3 regions of the Exiguobacterium sp. s78 genome follow, and region 2 is predicted to be linked to each of the others. Evidence: riboswitches for the same ligand, from Rfam matches in the RefSeq annotation. Region 2 holds a riboswitch; each other region holds the start of a gene.

Region 1 (3,260 bases), on a different contig from region 2:
GCCAACAAATCTTTGAAAAGGTGGACGAAACTCATGCGTAAGAAGACAGCATTGATTCATGGAGGAACAGGTGTCGACCGGGCAACAGGAGCCGTCACACCTCCGATCTATCAAACAAGCACATACAAGCAGGATAAAATCGGTCAACTTAAGGACGGATACGAATACTCACGGACAGCGAACCCGACACGGACGAGCATCGAACGATTGATTGCGGATCTTGAAGGCGGCGCACGTGGTTTTGCGTTCGGTTCTGGGATGGCAGCGATCCATGCCGTCTTCCACTTGCTTGAGTCTGGCGACCACATCGTCATGACGGATGACGTCTACGGTGGTACGTTCCGCTTGATGCAACGCGTCTTACCGAAGTTCAATATCCAAGTGACATTCGTCGATACGACGGACCTTGCGGCAACGGAAGCAGCGATCCAAGACAACACTAAGATCGTTTACGTCGAAACACCGACGAACCCGTTGTTGAAAGTAACGGACATTGAAGCAATCGCAACGATCGCCAAACGTCACGATCTTAAACTTGTCGTCGACAACACGTTCGCGACGCCTTATCATCAACAACCACTCGCACTTGGTGCAGACATCGTCTTGCACAGTGCGACGAAATACATCGGCGGACATTCGGACGTCGTCGCTGGACTTGTCGTCGTCAAAGATGATGCGCTCGGCGAAGAGCTGCACTTCATCCAAAACTCGACAGGCGGCGTGCTTGGACCGCAAGACAGCTTCTTGCTCGTCCGTGGTCTTCGTACACTCGGTATCCGAATGGATGCGATCGAAGAGACAGCACATGATCTCGTTGCGTTCCTACAAGCGCAAGATATTGTCTCAAACATCTTCTATCCAGGACTTGCATCGCATCCTGGTCACGACATCCAAGCGAAACAAGCGACTGGATTTGGTGGGATGATCAGCTTTGATGTTGGTTCAGCAGCGAACGCAGAAAAACTCGTCGAGGCGACACACTTCTTCACACTTGCTGAAAGTCTTGGTGCCGTCGAGAGTCTGATTTCCGTTCCGGCACGGATGACGCACGCGTCGATCCCAGCAGAACGTCGGGCAGAACTCGGTATCACGGACGGTCTCGTTCGGATTTCAGTTGGACTTGAGGATGCGGAAGATTTGAAAGAAGACTTAACACGTGCTTTCACGTTCCTCGAAAAAGTTTCTGAAAAAACTGTTTGACAACAAAAATAACCCCTGCTAATATTCAGAATATATTCTACAAACTTAATACCGAAACTCTTATCGAGAGTGGTGGAGGGACTGGCCCGATGAAACCCGGCAACCGCGGATCTAATCCGAAGTGGTGCTAATTCCAGCAGACAAAAGTCTGGGAGATGAGAGCAAATGGTTTTGTGTACTGAAAAGTGCGCGCGTTTGCTCTAAAACGCGCGCACTTTTTTTATTTTAGGAGGGACAGTTGTGATTCGTTTACAAGACGTAGGAAAGATTTATCGCTCAAAGCGCGGAGCGGTCGAAGCCGTCGCGAATGTCGATCTGACAATCGAGCGCGGTGAAATTTTTGGAATAATCGGTTATTCCGGAGCAGGGAAATCCACCCTGATCCGATTACTGAATATGCTCGAAGCACCAACGAGTGGTTCGATCCAAATCGATGGTGTTGAAATGACATCACTAAAACCTAAGGAATTACGAGGCGTCCGCAAGAATGTCTCGATGGTCTTCCAACACTTCAACTTACTATGGTCACGGACGGTTGAAGAGAACATCATGTTCCCACTCGAGCTCGGTGGCTTCCCGAAAGCACACCGCAAGGAACGGGTAGCGGAACTGATCCAACTCGTTGGTTTGGACGGACGCGAAAAAGCCTATCCGTCACAATTATCCGGTGGTCAAAAACAACGTGTCGGTATCGCTCGGGCACTGGCATCGAACCCGGACGTTCTCTTATGTGACGAGGCAACAAGTGCACTCGATCCGAAGACGACGGACTCAATCCTTGAGTTACTCGTCGACATCAATGAAAAACTGAAACTGACGATCGTCTTGATCACACACGAGATGCACGTCATTCAAAAAATCTGTCACCGGGTCGCCGTCATGGAAGCCGGTAAAATCGTCGAGCAAGGACCGGTCGCAGAAGTCTTCCGTCATCCGAAGCAAGCGATGACGAAGGAATTCGTCAAACAATTGACGTCGCCGTCGGAGAACGAGTTAACGTTCGCGAAACTACGCGAACGGTACCCAACCGGAAAAATCGTTCAGTTGACGTTCGTCGGATCGACAGCGGAAAGCCCGATCCTCGCGGAAGTCATGAAGGATTCACCGGTCCTGTTCAATATCATCGGCGGAAACGTCGGTCAATCGCAGGAAGGGGCACTCGGTACACTGTTCATTCAGTTGATCGGGGAAACAGAAGCAACACAAGCGGTCATCACGAAGCTTCAAGCCAGTGATGTTGAAGTGGAGGTGGATCACCGATGATTTCATTCTTTGACAATCTAGATTGGGACATGGTGTGGGAAGCGACAGGCAGTACCGTCTATATGACGGCAATCGCTGGTGTTTCGACATTCGTCCTCGGTTTGATCATTGGTTTACTATTGTATGCGACAAACGAAGAGTTATTGTTCAAGAATCGGGCGTTCTATTCAGTGTTGAGTTTGGTCGTCAACGTCTTCCGTTCGATTCCGTTCATCATCTTACTGATCTTATTGATTCCATTTACGACAGCAATCGTCGGTTCGTTCCTCGGACCAACGGCAGCATTACCGGCACTGATTTTCGGTGCTGCACCATTTTACGGTCGGATGGTTGAACTCGCGTTACGCGAAGTCGATAAAGGTGTCATCGAGGCAGCCGAATCGATGGGCGCGACGAAGTTCCAGATCATCTATAAAGTCTTAATCCCGGAAGCATTGCCTGCCATCGTTTCGGGAATCACGGTTACGCTCGTTTCACTTGTCGGTTATACGGCAATGGCCGGAGTAGTCGGCGGAGGTGGACTTGGGGACATGGCCTTCATCGAAGGATTCCAGCGTTCTCAAAACGATGTCATCGTCATTGCGACACTCTTAATCTTAGCGATCGTCTTCGTCATCCAAATCATTGGTGACTTGCTGATCCGCGCGATCGATAAACGTTAATTCGAAACTTAATCATATTGGAGGAATCATTCATGAAAACTTGGAAAAAATTCGTAGGTACTGCTGCTGTATCCGTCTTAGCTATTAGTCTTGCTGCATGTGGCGAAAAATCATCAGGATCAGATAGCAACGACG
Region 2 (3,260 bases):
AGAGCGTGACGTTTCCGCTCTAAGCGTTCCGTCGTTGAATCGATTGATTCTAAATCAGCGACCGGTGCAAGACCAATCGTCCGCCGAATCAATTCGCAACCGGCAAAGCCAAGGGCATCCTGCAAGATCGTGCTCAGTACATCATCGACGAGTCCTGATGCCTGGAACGGTTCGACGGCTTCCCGTTCCCATAATGCACGGAACGTTGAAGCGAACGTCAGCCAGAACGTGTCGATGTCGCGAATCCGGGCATCACGAAGTGCTGAATAATCGGGGTATGCTGCAAAGAATAAGTGGGCGATGAACTGTCCGACATCGAATCCGAATGGACCATAAAAGGCGAATTCAGGGTCGATGACCTTCGTTTCCGTCGCCGAGGCGAAGATGCTTCCTGTATGTAGATCGCCGTGTAACAAGGCGTCCCCTTTTGTGATGAAGAGCGCTTCGAGTTTTGCGACTTCGCGTTTTAACTCATCGTCTGCCCATAGATGTGCCACCTCTTCTTCCAGTCCGGATTCAATCTCGTTCGTCTCCGCGTCATGGAACGGATCCGTGAAGATTAACTTTTCCGTGATGTCGCACAAGTCTGGATTGTAGTACGTTCGGGCGACACGTTTCTTTTCAACCGGACCAAGCGCAAAGTCCGATGTATGGAATAACGTCCGAGCGAGATAAGAACCGATATGTTCCGCAAGCAACGGATACTGTTCACCTGCGAGTAAACCGCTTCGAACGATCGTCAGATGTGAAAGATCTTCCATGACCGTATACGCCTCTTCATGACTAGCATGAAAAACACGTGGCACGAACGGTACGGCATGCCGTGCGAATTCACGGAGTGCGGATTGCTCGATCCACGCTCGTTCGAGCGATAACGGCCAGCTCTCCCCGACGACCTTCGCATATGGTAATGCTTGTTTTAAAATCAAGCGATGTTCGCCTTCTCGAATCCGAAAGACGAGGTTGAGGTTCCCGTCGCCAATCTCTTCTGCTTCGACGGCTCCATCGCCGATCAGTCCTAATGTCCGAACACGATCAATCGCGTCCTGTTCTGTGAATGCTTTATATGTCATCTCAGTTTCCCCCTATGTGATACACGAAAAAGCGCCTCTTTTCGTCATCGAAAAGAGGCGCAGAAAAGTCACTGCGTCCTCTTATCTCTCAGACGAAACGTCTGTTGGATGTAGCACCGTGCCTAGTGGTCGGTTGCTGCGGCGTCATCGGGCCAATTCCCTCTGCCAACTCGCGATAAGAGTCGTATGTAGTTGTCGTGTGTGATATTGATTTGAATCTTACGCAATCGACTTCCTCGCTGTCAAATCGAAATCAAGCAGAAACGGACATCATTTTTAAGTCATCTATAGAAAGAGTATTTTCAAAAAAATAAATTTTCTAAAAATAGTTTGACAAGTGGCGATTCTCATGTAAAAATTGCAATTAGATTTCACAATTTCATCCAATTCTTATCAAGAGCAGACGGAGGGACAAGCCCTACGATGTCGCAGCAACCGACCTTTTGGCACGGTGCTAATTCTTGCAGCTACTAAGCTGACAGATAAGAGTCCACGTTCGAATCATTCATGGTCTCTTGTCGCTGACGAGAGACCATTTTTTTGTTGAAGGAGGAAAGACATGGCTTATATCACTGCTACTTATCAATTGACTGCCCGTGATCGACTCGAGCAACGCGCTGAACAACTCGCGCTTGGTCTGACAGTCGGTTCTTGGACGGAACTGAATCATCTCGAACAACAACAACTCGCCTCGTTCAAAGGGGAAGTCGTACATACCGAAGAGCGCGATGGCAAAGGATATATCACGATTCGTTATCCAGAACATAACGTGTCGCGCGACTTTTCTGCGATTCTGACGACCGTCTTCGGGAAACTCTCACTCGACGGTGAAATCAAACTAACAGAATTGCTATTACCCGATACATTTACGTCGGACTTTCCAGGTGCGAAATTCGGGATCGAAGGGGTCCGCTCCTTGATTGGTGTCGAAGATCGCCCATTATTAATGAGCATCTTCAAAGGAGTCATCGGACGGGATTTATCGTTCCTTCGTGATCAACTCGAAGGACAACTCGCTGGTGGGATTGACCTCGTCAAAGACGATGAGATCCTATACGACAATCCGTTGACACCGACGATTGACCGGGCACGAATCGGACGTGAGGTCATCGATGCTCACTTCCACCGGACCGGTAAACGTGCGTTATATGCGATCACACTCAGCGGTCCCGTCTTTACGCTCAAGGATCAAGCCAAGCGATTGATTGATGCTGGAGCGACCGCATTCTTGCTGAATACCTTCACATACGGACTCGACGTCTTACGCGAACTGGCGAGTGATCCGGAAATCAACGTTCCGATCTTCAATCATCCAGCATATAGCGGTGCGTTGATCGCTAGCCCGAATCACGGAGTCGCAGCTCCTGTCTTACTCGGCACATTACCGCGTGCTGCTGGAGCAGACTTGACGCTATTCCCGTCTCCTTACGGCAATGTCGCTTTGCCAAAGGATGTCGCCCGTGGCATCGCGGTCGAAGCGACCCGTCTCGGTCAGACGAAATCGATCTTCCCGGTTCCTTCAGCCGGTATTCATCCTGGACTCGTCGCTCAACTCGTACGGGACTTCGGTATCGATTCCGTCATCAACGCCGGCGGCGGCGTACATGGTCATCCGCAAGGTGCTGCGGCTGGTGTCATTGCTTTCCGCCAGGCGCTCGATGCGGCACTCGCAAATGAATCCCTATCGGCGGCAGCATCGCGTCATGAAGAATTACGGATCGCCCTTGACGCTTGGGGGATCAAGTCATGACCGTACGGATTCTTTGTGACTTCGACGGTACGGTGACGACGCAAGATAACATCATCGCACTCATGCAGGCATTTGCGCCAGCTAGTGACTTCGAACCGTTGAAACGCGGCGTACTCGACCGGACGCTATCGATTCAGAGTGGTGTCGGGCAAATGTTCGCACTTCTGCCGTCTGACGGAAAAACAGCCTATCTTGACTTTTTGTTGGAGCGTGCAGTCATTCGCGACGGATTTTCGGAGTTACTTCAGTACAGTCGTCGTCAAGGAATCGATTTTTCGATCGTCAGCGGTGGAATGGACTTTTTCGTCGAACCGATCTTAGCGCCATTCCTTGAACAAGAACAGATTTACTGTAACGTCGCCGATTTCAGTGGTCCATTCGTCCATATCGATTGGCCAAACGCCTGCGATGCCCATTGCACGAACGGGTGCGGCTGT
Region 3 (3,260 bases), on a different contig from region 2:
ACCCGACCAGACGACGCCTGTACATATTCTCGATGCCTTAAAACAAGCCATCGACGAGCCAACGAACCTTCAATATCCACCGTTTCGTGGACATGATTTTCTAAAGCAAGCCGTCGCGCGCTTTTATGCGACTGAATTCGGTGTCACAATCGATCCGGCAACGGAAGTCGCAATTCTCCTCGGCAGTAAAGCCGGCATCGTCGCCTTACCGCAGACGATCGTCAACCCTGGAGAAGGTGTCATCGTTCCGGATCCAGGATACCCGGATTACCTGTCTGGCGCAGCACTTGCTGGCGCATTCCCGATCACGCTTCCGTTACTTGAGAAAAATAACTTCTTACCGGATTACGACTTACTTGATACGACGGACGTCGAGCGTGCCCGGATGTTGTTCCTCAACTACCCGAGTAATCCGACGGGTGCGACCGCGACGGCAGAAGCCTTCGAACAGACAGTCGCTTTCGCCGATGCCCATGATATCTGTGTCGTCCATGACTTAGCATACGGCGGCATCAGTTTCGATGGTCCGACGCGAAGCTTCCTGCAGACGGAAGGGGCAAAAGACGTCGGGATCGAGCTATTCTCACTCTCAAAACGCTTCAACATGTCCGGCTTCCGGATTGCCTTCGCGATCGGAAATCCGTCCGTCATCTCAAGCATCGAAACATACCAAGAACATCTCTACGTCAGTGCCTTCACACCGATTCAGCATGCGGCGACCGTTGCCCTCACGAGTGACCAAACGTGCGTCCGTGAGTTAAGTAGCTTGTATGAAACACGACGCGATGCGTTGTTCGCAAAACTCGATGCGATTGGTTGGAGTGGTCCACGCCCAGGCGGTTCCTTCTTCGTCTGGCTTCCTGTTCCAGAAGGTTACACGTCCCAAAGCTTCACCGATCATCTACTTGACGAAGCACACGTCGCCGTGACCCCGGGATCATTTTTCGGCGAATACGGTGAAGGCTACGTCCGGATTAGCTTGATTGCTGACGTCGAACGTCTAGAAGAAGCCGTCGATCGAATCGGAACGCTCAACCTGTTCCGGACACCTGTTGCGGAATAATTCTGAAAAAACATTTGACAGATGGGAATCATTTCCGTTAAAGTAAATCCCAACAGCATAACTACTTATCGAGAGCGACCGAGGGATTAGGCCCAACGACGTCCGGCAACCACCTGTAAGGAACGGTGCCACATCCTACAGAATGATTTTCATTCTGAGAGATAAGTTACGAAATCTTACACTTTCGTCGCTTTTTTCTGGTTGCTCTGCTACTAGGAAAAAGCGACTTTTTTTGTATGAGGAGATGAGCGGATGATTGAATTCAAACACATTACAAAACGGTTCGTTCGAGACCGGACCCCGATTTTTGCATTACGGGATGTCGATTTGACGATCCAAAAAGGAGAAATCTTCGGAATCATCGGTGAGTCTGGTGCCGGTAAAAGTACGTTGCTTCGCCTGATCAACGGGCTCGAGCATCCAACACAAGGAACCGTCAAGGTCGACGGTGTCTCGCTCGGCGGGATGTCAAAAGCAGATTTACGTCAACTTCGCTTGCGGACAGGAATGATCTTTCAGCATTTCCAATTGATCCAGTCACGCAACGTCGCGGATAACATCGCTTTTGCACTCAAGGCCGCTGGCGTCAAACGTGCAGATTTCCCGGAGCGAATTCGCGAACTCGTCTCGCTCGTCGGACTTGAAGGATTTGAGACGAACTTCCCGAGTCAATTAAGCGGTGGGCAGAAACAGCGCGTCGGGATTGCCCGGGCACTCGCAAACAATCCGACCGTCTTGTTATGTGATGAAGCGACATCCGCTCTTGATCCCGTTACGACACTACAGATTCTTGAACTGCTGAAGGATTTGAATGAACGACTCGGATTGACGATCGTCCTCATCACGCATGAGATTGATGTCGTCAAACAGATTTGCCATCGCGTCGCGGTCATGTCGCAAGGTGAAGTCGTCGAAGTCGCCTCAACCTATGACTTGTTCAGTCAAGCTAAGCATCCGGTGACGCAACATTATGTCGATACGGCATTACAAATCGAATTGCCGGAACGCATCTTACAGGCAACCCCAGGTAAGATCATCCGCTTGCAGTTCACAGGCGAGAAGACCGGTGAAAGTACGTTATCAGAAGCGATCCGCCGTTACGATATCTCAGTCAGCATCTTGCACGGCAAGGTCGACTACATTCAAGACGTCGCCTTCGGTGTCCTGATTGTCAGCTTGACGGGATCATCCGATCAAATCGCTCCTGCCCTTGACTGGCTCGCGACGGAACTTCACGCACTCGAGGTGATTCAGGATGTGGCTTGATCGTATTCAAACGATGTTACCGGAGCTCTTGAAGGCACTCGGCGAGACAGCATGGATGGTTGGTATTTCACTTGCTTTCGCATTGGTCGTCGGGATTCCGCTCGGAATTCTCTTGTTCGTCACCGACCGGGGATTATTTTTTCAAAACCTTGCCGTCCGCCGTGTTCTTGACTTCGTCGTCAACATCGTCCGGTCGCTACCGTTCATCATCTTGCTGGTTGCCCTCATTCCATTAACGAAGTTCTTACTCGACAATACGATCGGTCCGACGGCAGCGTCCGTCAGCCTTAGTGTCGCAGCGATTCCGTTTCTCGCGCGCCTTGTCGAAACATCACTCCGCGAGATTCCGCCTGGTTTGATTGAAGCAGCAGAAGCATGTGGGGCGAAACCCTTGCGGATCATCGTCAGTGTCCTCTTACCGGAAGCACTCCCTGGCATCATTCAGGGCATCACATTAACGACGATCAGCTTAATCGGCTTCTCAGCGATGGCTGGTATCGTCGGCGGCGGTGGTGTCGGTGACCTCGCGATCCGTTTCGGTTACTATCGCTACGATAATCTCATCATGATCGTGACGATCGTCGTGCTCATCGTCATCGTTCAAAGTATTCAAGCACTTGGCAATCAACTGGCGCGAAAAACAGATAAACGCTAATCATACATACAAAGGGAGAGTGGAATCATGAAAAAACGATATGCCTTTTTAGCAACAGCCTTACTTGGTGCAGGAGTCCTCGCGGGATGTGGAGACAGCAGTGCTGATGAAAAAGACAAGACGATCAAGATTGGTGCGACGAGTGGTCCGTATAGCGACATGGTCAAACAAGCGATCCAGCCACAACTCGAAAAGAAAGGCTATAAAGTCGAAATCGTCGAGTTCAGCGATTACATCCAACCGAATATCGTCCTCGGTAGCGGGAACATCGACGCC

The links. Region 2 has a riboswitch for S-adenosylmethionine ahead of mtnK (S-methyl-5-thioribose kinase). Riboswitches for the same ligand answer to the same signal wherever they lie in the genome.
Region 1: it holds a riboswitch for S-adenosylmethionine, as region 2 does, so the genes downstream of both, KNQ18_RS02270 (methionine ABC transporter ATP-binding protein) here and mtnK (S-methyl-5-thioribose kinase) in region 2, are expected to answer to the same signal.
Region 3: it holds a riboswitch for S-adenosylmethionine, as region 2 does, so the genes downstream of both, KNQ18_RS01275 (methionine ABC transporter ATP-binding protein) here and mtnK (S-methyl-5-thioribose kinase) in region 2, are expected to answer to the same signal.

The regions. Positions count from the first base shown of each region.
Region 1 covers NZ_JACSNB010000001.1:457,392-460,651, forward strand. Annotated here, with positions in the region: gene KNQ18_RS02260 (PLP-dependent cysteine synthase family protein) at 1-41, shown strand, start outside; gene KNQ18_RS02265 (bifunctional cystathionine gamma-lyase/homocysteine desulfhydrase) at 34-1,200, shown strand; SAM riboswitch class I at 1,258-1,362, shown strand; gene KNQ18_RS02270 (methionine ABC transporter ATP-binding protein) at 1,441-2,463, shown strand; gene KNQ18_RS02275 (methionine ABC transporter permease) at 2,460-3,125, shown strand; gene KNQ18_RS02280 (MetQ/NlpA family ABC transporter substrate-binding protein) at 3,158-3,260, shown strand, end outside.
Region 2 covers NZ_JACSNB010000002.1:315,788-319,047, reverse strand. Annotated here, with positions in the region: gene mtnK (S-methyl-5-thioribose kinase) at 1-1,073, opposite strand, end outside; SAM riboswitch class I at 1,152-1,255, opposite strand; SAM riboswitch class I at 1,461-1,562, shown strand; gene KNQ18_RS13035 (2,3-diketo-5-methylthiopentyl-1-phosphate enolase) at 1,633-2,823, shown strand; gene KNQ18_RS13030 (2-hydroxy-3-keto-5-methylthiopentenyl-1-phosphate phosphatase) at 2,820-3,260, shown strand, end outside.
Region 3 covers NZ_JACSNB010000001.1:260,349-263,608, reverse strand. Annotated here, with positions in the region: gene KNQ18_RS01280 (aminotransferase class I/II-fold pyridoxal phosphate-dependent enzyme) at 1-1,063, shown strand, start outside; SAM riboswitch class I at 1,126-1,231, shown strand; gene KNQ18_RS01275 (methionine ABC transporter ATP-binding protein) at 1,316-2,329, shown strand; gene KNQ18_RS01270 (methionine ABC transporter permease) at 2,319-2,984, shown strand; gene KNQ18_RS01265 (MetQ/NlpA family ABC transporter substrate-binding protein) at 3,012-3,260, shown strand, end outside.